3 regions of the Pseudomonas sp. S3_B11 genome follow, and region 1 is predicted to be linked to each of the others. Evidence: predicted binding sites of a transcription regulator. Region 1 holds the regulator's gene; each other region holds the start of a gene.
The links. The regulator FliA, encoded in region 1, starts transcription of late flagellar genes. The targets are predictions, from matches to a motif close to CTAAAGTTTNNNNNNNNNNNGCCGNTAA.
Positions count from the first base shown of each region.

Region 2: the regulator FliA is predicted to act here: its motif matches at 2,844-2,871, upstream of AB4O22_RS10520 (methyl-accepting chemotaxis protein).
Region 3: the regulator FliA is predicted to act here: its motif matches at 2,775-2,802, upstream of motA (flagellar motor stator protein MotA).

Region 1 covers NZ_CP162749.1:4,142,497-4,147,296, reverse strand. Annotated here, with positions in the region: gene flhA (flagellar biosynthesis protein FlhA) at 1-845, shown strand, start outside; gene flhF (flagellar biosynthesis protein FlhF) at 857-2,206, shown strand; gene fleN (flagellar synthesis regulator FleN) at 2,323-3,153, shown strand; gene fliA (RNA polymerase sigma factor FliA) at 3,150-3,893, shown strand; gene AB4O22_RS18580 (chemotaxis response regulator CheY) at 4,061-4,432, shown strand; gene AB4O22_RS18575 (protein phosphatase CheZ) at 4,451-4,800, shown strand, end outside.
Region 2 covers NZ_CP162749.1:2,279,220-2,284,019, reverse strand. Annotated here, with positions in the region: gene AB4O22_RS10535 (acyl-CoA reductase) at 1-559, shown strand, start outside; gene AB4O22_RS10530 (phenylacetate--CoA ligase family protein) at 608-1,882, shown strand; gene AB4O22_RS10525 (GNAT family N-acetyltransferase) at 1,879-2,823, shown strand; gene AB4O22_RS10520 (methyl-accepting chemotaxis protein) at 2,933-4,800, shown strand, end outside.
Region 3 covers NZ_CP162749.1:5,314,019-5,318,818, forward strand. Annotated here, with positions in the region: gene rsgA (small ribosomal subunit biogenesis GTPase RsgA) at 1-499, shown strand, start outside; gene motB (flagellar motor protein MotB) at 656-1,690, opposite strand; gene motA (flagellar motor stator protein MotA) at 1,855-2,706, opposite strand; gene AB4O22_RS23890 (HDOD domain-containing protein) at 2,873-4,411, shown strand; gene AB4O22_RS23895 (rhodanese-like domain-containing protein) at 4,454-4,800, shown strand, end outside.

The DNA.
Region 1 (4,800 bases):
TGACGCTGATGGGGGTGATCCTGGCCGAAGCCGAGATCTACCCCGACCGCGAGCTGGCGATCAACCCCGGGCAGGTCTACGGCTCCCTCAACGGCATCACCGCCAAGGATCCGGCTTTCGGCCTGGAAGCGGTGTGGATCGAAATCAGCCAGCGGGCCCAGGCCCAGTCCCTCGGCTATACCGTGGTGGACGCCAGTACGGTGGTGGCGACCCACTTGAACCAGATCCTGTATAAGCACTCCAGCGAGCTGATTGGCCACGAAGAAGTCCAGCAACTCCTGCAAGTACTGGCCAAAGGCTCGCCGAAGCTGGCCGAAGAGCTGGTGCCGGGTGTGATTTCGTTGTCGCAGTTGCTCAAGGTGCTGCAGGCGCTGTTGGCCGAACAGGTGCCCGTGCGCGACATACGCAGTATTGCCGAGGCTATCGCCAACAACGCCTCCAAGAGTCAAGATACCGCCGCCCTGGTGGCTGCGGTTCGGGTCGGCGTGTCCCGCGCAATCGTCCAAAGCATTGTAGGCACTGAGTCTGAGCTGCCTGTGATCACCTTGGAGCCAAGGTTGGAACAGATATTGCTCAATAGTCTGCAGAAGGCAGGACAAGGCTCGGAAGAGGGTGTTCTGCTGGAGCCAAGCATGGCCGAGAAGCTGCAGCGTTCGCTGATCGAAGCAGCCCAGCGGCAAGAGATGCAAGGCCAACCGGTGATCCTGCTGGTGGCCGGTCCGATTCGCGCGATGCTCTCGCGATTCGGGCGCCTCGCGGTCCCGGGGTTGCATGTGCTGGCGTACCAGGAAATACCGGACAACAAGCAAGTGACCATCGTTGCGACAGTAGGGCCCAACGGCTGAGGTAGTGGTTTATGCAAGTGAAGCGTTTTTTCGCCGCCGACATGCGTCAGGCCATGAAACTGGTTCGTGACGAGCTGGGCGCTGAAGCAGCCATCATTGGCAACCGTCGTATCGCCGGCGGTGTCGAGCTGACGGCGGCCCTGGATTACAAACTGTCTGCGCTGGCCCCGCGGGTTCCGAACATGGAACTCGAAGATGAGCTGCGCAAGACTCAATCGCGCATCGCCAGCGCCCAGGCCGAGCTGAGCCTGCGCAGCAGCGAAGGCGAGGCCGCGGCAGGCACCAATCGTCAATTGTTCGCCGGTCAGCCGCTGACGGCTGGCCTGCCGTTGACCGCTGCCGAACCGCTGATCGAGCAGGCCCAAGCCGAACCGCGTCGTCCTGAGCCGGCGCCCGCAGCGCCTGCCCGGGGTGTCGATCCGCGCGCCCTGGACTCGATGCGCTTTGAACTCAACAGCCTGCGCGAGCTGATGGAAGTCCAGCTCGGCTCCCTGGCCTGGAACCAGCTGCAAGGCAGCCGTCCAGCCCAGGCCAACCTGTGGCGTCGCCTGCAACGCATCGGCCTGTCCGGCCCGTTGTCCCGGGACCTGCTGGCGCTGATCAATGGTATTGAAGAACCTCGCCAGGCCTGGCGCATGTTGCTGGCGCACCTGGCGCGGATGATCGCGACCCCGGAAGTCGAGCCGCTGGAGGAAGGCGGGGTAATTGCCATGGTCGGCCCTGCCGGCATGGGCAAGACCACCACCCTGGCCAAGCTCGCCGCCCGTTATGTACTCAAGTACGGCGCCCAGAGCATTGCCCTGGTGAGCATGGACAGTTTCCGCATCGGTGCCCAGGAGCAACTCAAGACCCTCGGCCGGATCCTCAATGTGTCGGTGACCCATGTGGATCCGGGCCAGTCCCTGGCCCAGGCGCTGGAGCCGCTGCTGCGCAAACGCGTCGTGCTGATCGATACCGCAGGCTTGCAAGCCAGCGATCCAGCCCTGCGCATGCAGCTCGAAAGCCTGGCCGGACGCGGTATCAAGTCAAAAAATTATCTCGTGTTGGCAACCACCAGCCAGAAACAGGTTCTAACCGCCGCATACCACAGCTACAAACGCTGCGGGCTGGCCGGCTGCATCCTGACTAAGCTGGACGAAACGGCAAGCCTGGGCGAGGTGTTGAGCCTGGCGATCGGTCATGAATTACCGGTGGCCTACCTGACCGACGGGCCGCGGATCCCGGATGATTTGCATCTGCCGCGCCGTCATCAACTGGTCAGTCGTGCCGTGAGTGTGCAAATGCAGGAAGAACCCAGCGAAGAAGCCATGGCTGATATGTTCGCTGATATCTACCACAGCCCGACCAAGCAGGTCGGCTGAGGTAATCATGAATATTTTTTGTACCTACATCGATGGTCTGCCATGCATTGTTCCGTATGCGAACGCGCAGCCAGTAATGTGGCCTCCGTCTAAGTAAGACAAGGTAAAGAACGAACATGGGCAGCATGCATCCCGTACAGGTGATCGCGGTGACCGGCGGCAAAGGTGGCGTCGGGAAGACTAACGTGTCAGTGAACTTGTCCCTGGCTCTGGCAGAGCTTGGCCGACGGGTCATGCTGCTGGACGCCGACCTGGGCCTGGCGAACGTCGACGTGTTGTTGGGGCTTACACCCAAACGCACGCTGGCGGACGTGATTGAAGGGCGCTGTGAGCTGCGTGACGTGTTGTTGCAGGGGCCGGGCGGGATTCGCATCGTGCCGGCAGCCTCAGGCACCCAGAGCATGGTTCACCTGACCCCGGCCCAGCACGCGGGCCTGATCCAGGCTTTCAGCGACATCGGCGACAATCTCGATGTGCTGGTGATCGACACCGCAGCCGGTATCGGTGACTCGGTCGTCAGTTTCGTCCGCGCGGCCCAGGAAGTGCTGCTGGTGGTCTGCGACGAACCGACGTCCATCACCGACGCCTATGCCCTGATCAAATTGCTTAACCGCGACTATGGCATGAACCGCTTCCGTGTCCTGGCCAACATGGCCCAGAGCCCGCAGGAAGGGCGCAACCTGTTCGCCAAGTTGACAAAGGTCACGGATCGCTTCCTGGACGTCGCCCTACAATACGTCGGCGCAGTGCCTTACGACGAAAGCGTACGCAAGGCCGTCCAGAAGCAACGTGCCGTTTATGAAGCCTTTCCACGCTCCAAATGCGCGCTGGCGTTCAAGGCCATCGCCCAGAAGGTCGATACCTGGCCACTGCCGGCCAACCCTCGCGGGCATCTGGAATTTTTCGTCGAGCGTCTTGTGCAACAAACAGCAGGGCCCGTGCTATGACAGCCAGCGGTTACAACCATCTCTATAAAAAATCGGCACGGGACGCCCAATACGAATTGATCGAGCGTTACGCGCCACTGGTCAAGCGTATCGCCTATCACTTGCTGGCGCGGTTGCCGGCCAGTGTCCAGGTTGAAGACTTGATCCAGGCGGGCATGATCGGCCTGCTCGAAGTGTCGAACAAATACGACGCGAGCAAGGGCGCGAGTTTCGAGACGTATGCCGGTATTCGCATTCGCGGCGCCATGCTCGATGAAGTCCGCAAGGGCGATTGGGCGCCGCGTTCGGTACACCGCAATACCCGCATGGTCAGTGATGCAATTCGGGCAATTGAAGCTAAAACCGGGCGTGACGCTAAAGATCACGAGGTTGCGGCCGAACTCCAGTTGAGTCTCGACGATTATTACGGGATTTTGAACGATACCTTGGGCAGCCGCCTGTTCAGTTTCGACGACCTGTTGCAGGACGGCGAACATGAAGGGCTGCACGAGGATAACGCGAGTGCTCACATGGAGCCGTCGCGTGACCTGGAAGATGAACGTTTCCAGAGCGCGCTGGCGGAAGCGATTGCCAATTTGCCGGAGCGTGAGCGGCTGGTCTTGGCGCTGTACTACGACGAAGAGCTGAACCTCAAGGAAATCGGTGAGGTCCTGGGGGTCAGCGAATCGCGGGTCAGCCAGTTACACAGCCAGTGCGCGGCCCGTTTGCGGGGGCGTTTGGGGGAGTGGCGAGCGCGTTGACAGGCAGTGTGGGGACACTGCGAACGAGGCTGGCCTGGCAGGTGCTGTGCCAGTCTCCATCCGTGGTGCTCCAGACCGTTGTCGAGTGTTGTGCCGGATTGATTGAAATGGCGCGTCCAGGTGCTGGGCGCGTTTAAGACTGCTTGGAGGTCGAATTGGACAAGAACATGAAAATCCTCATCGTTGATGACTTCTCAACGATGCGGCGGATCATAAAAAACCTGTTGCGTGACCTTGGGTTCACCAACACGGCCGAAGCAGATGACGGGACCACTGCGCTCCCGATGTTGCACAGTGGCAACTTCGATTTTCTGGTCACCGACTGGAACATGCCGGGCATGACCGGTATCGACCTGTTGCGCCAGGTGCGTGCCGACGAAAAACTCAAGCATCTTCCGGTGCTGATGGTCACTGCCGAAGCCAAGCGCGAGCAGATCATCGAAGCGGCCCAGGCCGGTGTAAACGGCTATGTGGTCAAACCCTTCACGGCCCAGGCGTTGAAAGAGAAGATTGAAAAAATCTTCGAACGCATCGGTTAACGGCGCCACGGGGGAGCTATGGATAACGAATCTTCAATGGGTGATTTCGAATCGACCCTGAAAAAACATGCCCGCGAACTGGTCGACAGCCTTGAAAAAGGTCGTTTTGGCGATGCGGTTCAAATGATCCATGAGCTCAACCAGACCCGTGACCGCGGTCTGTATCAGGAGGTGGGCAAGCTCACGCGTGAATTGCACAGCGCGATTGTCAATTTCCAGATCGACCCGAATATGCCGCAGGCCGAGGAAGTCTCGCAGATCACCGACGCCACCGAGCGTCTGGGTTATGTGGTCAAGCTGACCGAGGCCGCGGCCAACCGCACCATGGACCTGGTGGAAAGCGCAACGCCCCTGGTCAACGGCCTGAG
Region 2 (4,800 bases), 1.9 Mb from region 1:
CCCCCTCGGTCATGCCTGCATCGCCAGCGACAATGGCGCGTTCCACCTCATGGACGGCATTCAGTCCTTGGAAATCGTCCATCTTGAACAGGATAAGCCGGTCGCTCCCGGGGAAACCGGACGCATGCTGTTCACCTCTCGCATACGCCAGGCGCGCCCCCTCCTGCGATATGAAGTCGGCGATCTGGGACGCTGGTTACCCGGCCCCTGCGCTTGTGGCCTGGAGTCGCCGAGATTCGAGTTACGCGAGCGCCACGGTCGCCTGGTACGCATCGCCACGGAGCTCATCAATACCCAGGAACTGGCCGAACGGGCGCAAGCAGCCATTCAAATCGTGCTCGACCATGGGAGTGGCGGCTGTGAACGCTTGCTGATTCGCACCGATGGCGACGCCGAAACGGTTCGACGCCAAGTGCTCGAGCTAGCACCGCTGCGCCTATCCGTCGATGCCACGCTGCTGGTCCTGGAAGTCCATTGCTGTCCGGTGGAGCACTTCGAACGTAATAAACACAGCGGCAAAGTCCCGCTGGTGATTGACCGTCGAATCCTGGCCAGTTGATCTCGCCCATTTTCGATAAGCAAACCTTCAAGCCTTGAGAAAATCCTGATGAGCGCTTCATTAGCCTATGAGCAATGGTTCAACCATATCCGCACGCACTCAGCGTTCTATAACACTCAGCTAAGCCACTTGCCCGTCCAGGGATGCGACTTCGGACAATGGCCGATTGTCGATGTAAATGAATACTGGAAAGGCAGCCATGACCTGGATACCTGGCGAGTACTGACCGATAAAGTCAGGGATGCGCTGGTTTTCAAAACCGGCGGCACGACCAGCCAAGGCAAAATGTCGGTGTATACCCACGCTGAATGGCAGATGATGCTCGACTGCTTCGGTCGCGGCCTGTCAGCCCAACTGGTTGCAGGGGATCGAATCGCCAATCTGTTTTTTTCCGGCGACCTGTACGCCAGTTTCCTGTTTATTCACGGCGCCCTTTGCAGCTTGAATGTACCTATCACCGAGTTCCCCTTCACCGGGTCGGTAAAACTTGATCCCTTGGCCGAGGCCATCGCCGACCACCGCATCAATGTGCTGGTCGGCGTGCCTGCCCACTTGTTGGCATTCGCCAGCCATGTCAATGGACAGGGGCGAACGCTGCCACAGATCACCACCGTCCTGTTCGGCGGCGAGAACCTGTTCGAAAGCCAGATGCCGACCTTGAAGCGGGCATTTCCGCGGGCACGCTTTGCGTCGATCGGATACGCCAGCGTGGATGCCGGCCTGGTTGGCGCCAGCACAACCGATTGCGACTTGGGCGAGCATCGCGTGTTCGACGAACAGACACGGGTGGAGATTATCGACGACCTGAGCGGTGAGGTCATCGATGCCTGCGGTCAAACCGGAAACCTGGTGGTGACCAATTTCACCCGGACCCTGATGCCCATCGTCAGGTACCCGGTGGGAGACCGGGCCAGTTGGTGCGAACCTGTCGGTACGCCACAGCGCAAGTTCGCCCTCCAAGGGCGCAGCGCACAAAGCCGTCGAGTACGGGTTGGCGTGTTATCGCTATTCCCCGAAGAAATCAGCGGCATCGTCCGGCGCGTGGGCGGCAATCTTCAATGGCAGCTGATTATCGAGCACGTCCAGGATAATGATCGCCTGCTACTCAAGTGGCTGCCCGATGCACAGGCTGACGCTGACCAAACACACTCGCGAGCGCTGAAGGACGCCTTGATCGAGCAATACCCAGGCATCGATAAACTCGACCTGAGTGTCCAGGCTTGTGCTGCGCAGGACCTGGAACGTCATCCCCGCTCCGGCAAGCATCTGTCGATCATTGATCGTCGGGTCTACGGTGCGCTGCCAGCAAGGAGCATCGGATGAGCCACTTGGTCATCAGGCCGTTCAGGCCCTCGGACAGTGCCGACACCTGCGAGCTGTTCCGCCGAGTCTATGGCGATCACTACGTCTCGCCGGACGTCTACATGCCGCAGATGATCTGCCAACATAATCTGCAGGGGCGGTGGCACTCGTTGGTCGCCATGATCGACGACCGCGTGGTCGGTCATGCTGCGCTGTGCCGCCAACAGTTGGCGACCCAAGATGCCGAGCTGGCGCTGGTGGCGGTGGATCCCGACTCGCAGGGCGGACAGATTGCCACGCGGCTGGGACAGCAACTCCTGGACCGTTGTCAGGCGCTCGGGCTTGCCAGGCTGTCGATCAAACAGGTTACGAGCCATCCCTACAGCCAACGACTGTCCCAACGGCTTGGTTTTCATGATGTCGGCCTGCTGCCCGACTTCGTGCCCTCGCCGTTCGCCACGGACCAGGCCGAAACCATCGTGATCGGCTGTCAGGCCATCGGTGGGGACTTTCGACCGCTGCCGCCTGTCCAGTGGCCCGCACCCTGCCAATGGCTAATGACTCCACTGGCTTCGCAGTTCGGGACCCTCCACGACGACACGCCACCGGGGATTCAACCGTTACGGATAAATCATTTGCCCGGACGAGTCGACATCTTTGCCGAACGCATGGATGTCGGCCTCGTCGGGCAGCTGCGACAGCTGCCAGCCCATTGGCCGCTTTCAATCCGACTCGGACTCGGTCGGCACTTTTGCACTGACTACCACCTGCTGCGCTCCGCTGGCTTCTTCTTCACAGGAATAATGCCCTGCGACACTGCGCAAGGTTGGCAGGCGTTGTTCCACCGTGTGTCACAGCCGCGCAAGCTCAATCTGGAGTCCGCCTTCATGCAACGTCTCCACGATGAATGGCAGGTCCACGCCCAAGCCTCGAAAGACACGCAAGCCAGCTCGGCCGCCTGACGCGACGTCCCCCCGCTTCGCTCAAGCTATCGGCATGGACGCCGATACAACTTGGTACGCCCATCCCAACTGTTTCTGAACGTCGCCCTCGCGCAAGGAACACACCACCATGCCATCACTGCGCACCATTCAGGCCCGCTACACGCTGTTCCTGGTTCTGTTCATCCTGGTGTTATCTATCCTGACCGTTGTCGGCATCAGCTACTTGGTCGCACCGAAATTGCGTCACACCGAGGAGCAAGTGGCGCTGAACCGCATTGCCGAGGTCGCCGAGCAGATCCAGGGCGAACTGAACAAAGTCCAGGCCCAGCAACGCAGCATCACCCAGACCATCCCGCTGCTCGACAGCGATGCCATCGACAAAGTGTTGCCGGGGCTGGTGGATCAGTATGGCGAGCTGAAAGTCTTCGGCGGCGGGATCTGGCCGTTGCCCAACCAGCGGGCCGAGGGGCGCAACAAATTCAGCACGTTCTGGCACCGCGACGCGTCCGGCAAGCTGGCGGTCAATACCTTCTGGAACAGTGACGCCGCGCCCAACTATTACGAACAACCCTGGCACAAAGGCGGCATGGCCACCCCTCCTGGCAAATGCGCCTGGGCCGCGGCCTATAAAGATGACGCCAGCGCCGAACCACGCACCAACTGCGCCATGGCCATCCAGAAAAACGGCGTGCCTTACGGTGTTTCCACCATTGACGTGACCCTGGGCTTCTTCAATGACCTGGTAGCGCGCAAGGAAGCCGACCTGGGCGCCGAGATGCTGATCGTCGAGGGCGACGGCAAAATCATCAGCAACAGTTCGCGCATCAGCGGGCCGATCGTACTGAAGAACATCAGCGAACTGGCGGCCACTTCGCCATTCGCCGCCCAGGTCAAGGCGGGCCTGGCCAAGCGCGACCAACCTCTGCAACGGGTCGAGTTCGACAACAAGGGCGAGGCCAGCACGTTCTTCATGCGCCCTATCGAAGGTTCGCCGTGGTTCCTGGCGACCGCCTTGCCAACCCGCCTGATCACCGCCCAGCGCGACGATGTACTGAACACGCTGAGCCTGCTGCAGATCCCGATGGTGATCCTGCTGGTGTTGATACAGCTTTACGCTATCCGTCAGTTGACCAATCGCATGAAGGTCCTCAAAGGCAACATCGACGCCTTGTCCACTGGCGATGCCGACCTGACCCGACGCATCACCATCCGGGCCGAGGACGAGCTGGGAGCGATCGGTCACTCGGTCAACCGCTTCATCGCTTACCTGCAAAGCATGATCGGCGAAGTCACCCAGGCTACGGGCGCCATGGCGTCGAGCCTGGGCGATCTGCAGCGGACCTCGGCCCACACCAGCGAAATCCTGATGCGCCACGCCTCGGAAACCGACCAGACCGTGACTGCCATTACCCAGATGAGCTCCACGGCTGAAAGCGTCGCGCAAAACGCGGCCGAGACCGCGGCGTTCACCCAACGCGCCAATGAGCATGCCGATCGCTCCCGCGTGGTGGTTGGTGAGGCGTCCAACAGTGTGGTGGCTCTGATCGATGAAGTGGCCAGCGCCACCCGCAAGGTCGAAAGCATGCAACAGGATGCCCAGCGCATCACCGAGATCCTCGGCGTCATCGGCGCCATCGCCGGGCAGACCAATCTGCTGGCCCTCAACGCGGCCATTGAAGCCGCCCGGGCCGGTGAGCAAGGCCGTGGTTTTGCCGTGGTGGCCGACGAAGTACGCGCCCTCGCTGCCCGCACCCAGGCCAGCACATCGGAAATCAACGAAATGCTGGCCCGCCTGACTCAAGGCGTGAGTTCGTCGGTCGCAGCCATGGAAAATACCCAGGCCAGTTGCCAGTCAGCCGCCGATGCCACCTCTCGAGTCAACTCGGGCCTGGACGAAATGGCCGGCTCCGTCAGTCAGATCAACAGCCTGAGCACCCAGATCGCCACCGCCGCCGAGCAACAGAGCGCGGTGACCGAGGAGATCAATCGCAGCAT
Region 3 (4,800 bases), 1.2 Mb from region 1:
CCTGCTGTCGGTCTATCGGGATCTGGGTTACCCGGTGCTGGAAGTCTCGGCCCACCACGGCAACGGCATGGAGCAATTGCAACAGCAACTGGACGGGCGCATCAGTGTGTTCGTCGGCCAGTCCGGCGTCGGCAAGTCATCGCTGGTCAACAGCCTGCTGCCGGACGTCGAGACGCGCGTCGGGCCGTTGTCCGAGCTGTCCGGCCAGGGCACCCACACCACCACCACCGCGCGGCTGTTCCACTTCCCCGGCGGCGGTGAATTGATCGACTCACCGGGCATCCGCGAGTTCGGCCTGGGCCACGTCAGCCGGGCCGATGTGGAAGCCGGGTTCATCGAGTTCAATGAGCTGATCGGCACCTGCCGCTTCCGCGACTGCAAGCACGACCGCGAGCCCGGGTGTGCCCTGCTCAAGGCGCTGGAAGAAGGTCGCGTGCATCAGCAGCGGATGAACAGCTACCGCTCGATCATCGCCAGCCTGCCGGAAAGCAGTTACTGACCCCGGTTGGAAAATCGTTCCCACGCTCTGCGTGGTAACGCATCCGGTGACGCTCTGCGTCACAAGGGACGCTCTGCGTCCCGGGCGACATTCCCACGCAGAGCATGGGAACGATCAGACAAAAAAGCCGACAATGATGTCGGCTTTTTTTGTGGGTCACTGTGCCGGCGGCTCGACCGGCTTGGGCGCCGCGTCGAACAGGTTCAGGCGTTCGCGCAGCTCATGGGCCGGCACGGGTTGCTGATCCGCTGGCAAGGCGTTCGGATCAACCGCAGCCCCAGGCGTGGCCGGCACTTCACCCGGCGCGCCCAGGCCCTGGGCCGGATCCGGTGCAGGGTCATCGGTTTGCGAACCTTCGATGGCTTGCTGGGCCTTCTTGGTCAACACCACGATATCGATACGTCGGTTGACCGGGTTGAACGGGTCCTTGCGATCGAACAACGCCGAGGATGCGTAACCCACCACCCGCGCCACCTGCTCGTCCGGATAACTGCCAGCCACCAGGGCGCGACGTGCCGCGTTGGCACGGTTGGCGGACAGCTCCCAGTTGCCGAAATCACCTTTGCCGACGTAGGGCTTGGCATCGGTATGACCGCTGATGCTGATCTTGTTCGGCACCGCCTTGATGGTGTCGGCCATGGCCAGCAGGATGTCTTCGAAATAAGGTTTCAGGCGCGCACTACCCGAGTCGAACATCGGCCGGTTCTCGGCGTCCATGATCTGGATGCGCAAGCCGTTCGGCGTGATCTCGAACAGGATCTGGTCCTTGAATTTCTGCAGTTGCGGGTTCTCTTCGACCTTGTTCTGCAATTCCTGCAGCAACAATTCCAGGCGTTCGCGCTCGATCTGCTCGGCCATGCCTTCGACCTGCTCGGTGTCCGTCGTCACCTTGTCGGGCTGGGGCTGGGATTTGACTTCGGGGTTGAGGGTCGTATCCGGTGCCAGGGTCGGTGATCCGCCCAGGTCGATGATGTAAGGCGTGCCGCTTTCAGTAAAACCGACCGGGTCCTTGAAGTAACCGGCGATGGCGATCTTCTGTTCCGGGGTTGCCGTGGACAGCAGCCACAGCACCAGGAAGAACGCCATCATCGCCGTCGCGAAGTCGGCGAAGGCGATTTTCCAGGCGCCCCCGTGATGCCCCGCGGCGATGCGCTTGACGCGCTTGATTATAATCGGCTGGTTATTTTCCATGACCTAGGTGCTCTGCTTCACAAATACTGTTCCATTTTGACGGTGCCTGTTGCTGCCATACGGCGTTGCCGCTCCTCGCCATAGCGGGCTATGACTCGTCGCGGCGCCTTGTCTGGCAGCAACAGCCACTCGCCAAAAAAGGAACGTATTTGCAAAGCAAAGCACTAACGACCGCGAACCGCTTGTTCCAGCTCGGCGAAGCTTGGACGGTGCGCCGGGTACAGGACCTTGCGACCGAACTCCACCGCCAGCGATGGCGGCATGCCGGAGGCCGAGGCCACCAGGGAAGCCTTGATGGCTTCGTAGACGTTGAGTTCTTCCTTGGCGTCGTGGGCCAGGGAGTGGGCCAGCGGGCCGAAGAAACCGTATGCGGCCAAAATACCGAAGAAGGTACCCACCAGTGCCGCACCAACGTGCAAGCCGATGGACTTCTGGTCGCCGTCGCCCAGGGACGCCATGGTCACCACGATACCCAATACCGCCGCGACGATACCGAAGCCAGGCATGGCGTCGGCGATACCGGTGACCGCGTGGGATGGATGCTCCAGATCTTCCTTGAGGCTGTACAGCTCCATGTCGAAGAGGCCTTCGAGTTCATGGGGCGCCATGTTGCCGGACGACATGATGCGCAGGTAATCACAAATGAACGCCGTCATGCGAGCGTCCTTGAGTACCGCAGGGTACTTGGCGAAAATCGGGCTGGCGGCAGCGTCTTCGATATCGCCTTCGATCGCCATCATGCCTTCACGGCGGCTCTTGTTGAGGATCTCGTAGATCAGGCCCAGCACTTCGAGGTAGAAGGTGTGGCTGAAACGCGAACTGAACATGCCCAGGGATTTCTTGAGCACGTGCATCGTCATGTAGCCGGGGTTGGCCTGCAGGAATGCACCGAGGGCCGCGCCACCGATGATCATCACCTCGAAAGGTTGGATCAGGGCGGCAATCTTGCCATGGGAAAGCACGTATCCGCCGAGCACGCTCGCGAACACGACGATGATGCCGATAATTTTAGCCATAGATAGAAAGTACTTATTTAAGTCGGGTTCAAGGTCATATTCGGAAGCTGAAAAATCTCTTCTTCTACTTATCGGCAAAACTGCGCCAGACTATAGGCTGTTCTGGCGAAAAGCCAATTTGCCCCGTTCCGGGCGTAGAGAATTCATACGATGATCACGTCCAGCCATGACTAACGAAACGAAGGTTCCAACGCCACGACCGACCACCCTCGAAGGCTGGGTGAAGCTGCTCGATGGCGTGCACCTGCCGGTGCCCCAGGCCAGCCATGACCTGGTCTGCAAGGCCATTGCCGACAGCCGCCGCTCGTTGCGTGACATCGCCGAATTGATGCAGGACAGCCCCGCGCTGGCCCTGAGCGTTATCCGCGAGGCCAACCATCACACCCATGGCAGCCTTGCGGAACCTGCGGAAAATCTCGAAGTGGCCATCAACCGCCTCGGTCTCAAGCGTACCGAGGAACTGCTCGCTCGTCTGCCGTCGTTGCCAGGGCACGAAATCCCCATCGCCTTGCGCCAGCTGCAATTGATCAGCCAACACGCCACGCAGCAGGCCAATGGCTTTTTTGCCAGCCGCCTGGCGCGACTGTGGCAGGACATTCACTGGGGCAGCCTGTTGTTTCTCTCGCCGCTCTGGCCACTGGCCCTGACTCACCCGCGGTTGCTGGGGGAGTGGGAATTGCGGGTCGTCCACAAAGGCGAGCCCGCGCGCAAGGTAGAGCGCGAATTGTTCGGCGTCAGCCTGATGAAAATCTGCCTGGCGCTGGCAGAGACCTGGCGCCTGCCGATCTGGGTGACGCAAGGTTATCGCCTGCTGCTCAATGAACGCCGCGAGCTGGTGCAGGTTCTGCGCATCGCCCGGGACAGCGAGCACCCGCTGCGCCAGCAGAATCGCCTGGACGACGACCCAACCCTGCGGCGCTGGCTCAATCAACCGGCCAACACCGTGTTGCTGGCCAACGGCCTGGCACTCTCAGCGCAACAGGCCTGGGACGGCCCCCACAGTGCTCGCTGGCAATACCTCACCAGTTTGTACCTGCAGATGCCGATGGATGAGGTTCAGCAACAGCTGCACCAACAAGCCGTCACCAGCGCCCGTCATGACGCCATGCCAGACCTCTGGCATCCGGCCGTGGCGTTGCTCTGGCCCTGGGGCAGCCGTCGCATCCACCCCGGCTTGCTACCTGCCCCCCCACCCAGCGCCGAGGACCTGAGCCAGTGGCGCAAGCAATGTTCCGCACTGCTGGTGGAACCGAGCCCCTTCAGCAATGCCATGCACCTGACCACCTCGGCACGGGACGTGTTGGTGGCCTGCGGCATGCGCCGGGTGATGATCCTGATGGCCGACCGCAACCAGACCAGCGTGCGCGTACACCAGACCGCCGGCCTGCCCAAAGAAGCCGCGGCCATGAGCTTTACCATCAGCCAGAGCAAAATAGTACAGCGGTTGCTGGCCCAGCAGGCCCAGGTTCGCCTGAACCCGGACAACAACGCGCAGTTTTCGGCGCTGCTGCCACCGGGCCTGCGCAGCCTGTTCCGCGGGGAGCACCTGCTGCTGCGCTCGCTGACCTGCAATGGCCGGGTAATCATGCTGGTGGTGGTGGACCAGGGCGGCGGGCCGTTCTCGGACGTGACCGTACAAGCCTTCGGCAAAACCGTGCAATGCATCGAACGGGCCCTGCATACCTTTACCAACCGCGGCCGCTGAACTTGCTACAATCTTTTCCCTTTGCGCCCCTGGAGACCTCACATGCCTGACTTCTCTGGCTTGCCGCTGGTGATCGAGCCGAGCGAGCTGCTGCCGCGCCTCGACGCCCGCGAACTGATTCTGGTGGACCTGACCAGCGCCGCCCGCTACAGCACCGGCCATATCCCTGGCGCACGCTTCGTCGACCCCAAGCGTACCCAGCTCGGTCAACCGCCGGCGCCGGGCCTGCTGCCGGCCAAAGCCGACCTCGAAGCCCTGTTCGGCGAGCTCGGACACAACCCCGATGCGGTCTACGTGGTCTATGACGATGAAGGCGGCGGCTGGGCCGGGCGGTTTATCTGGCTGCTGGACGTGATCGGCCATTCAAACTACCACTACCTCGACGGCGG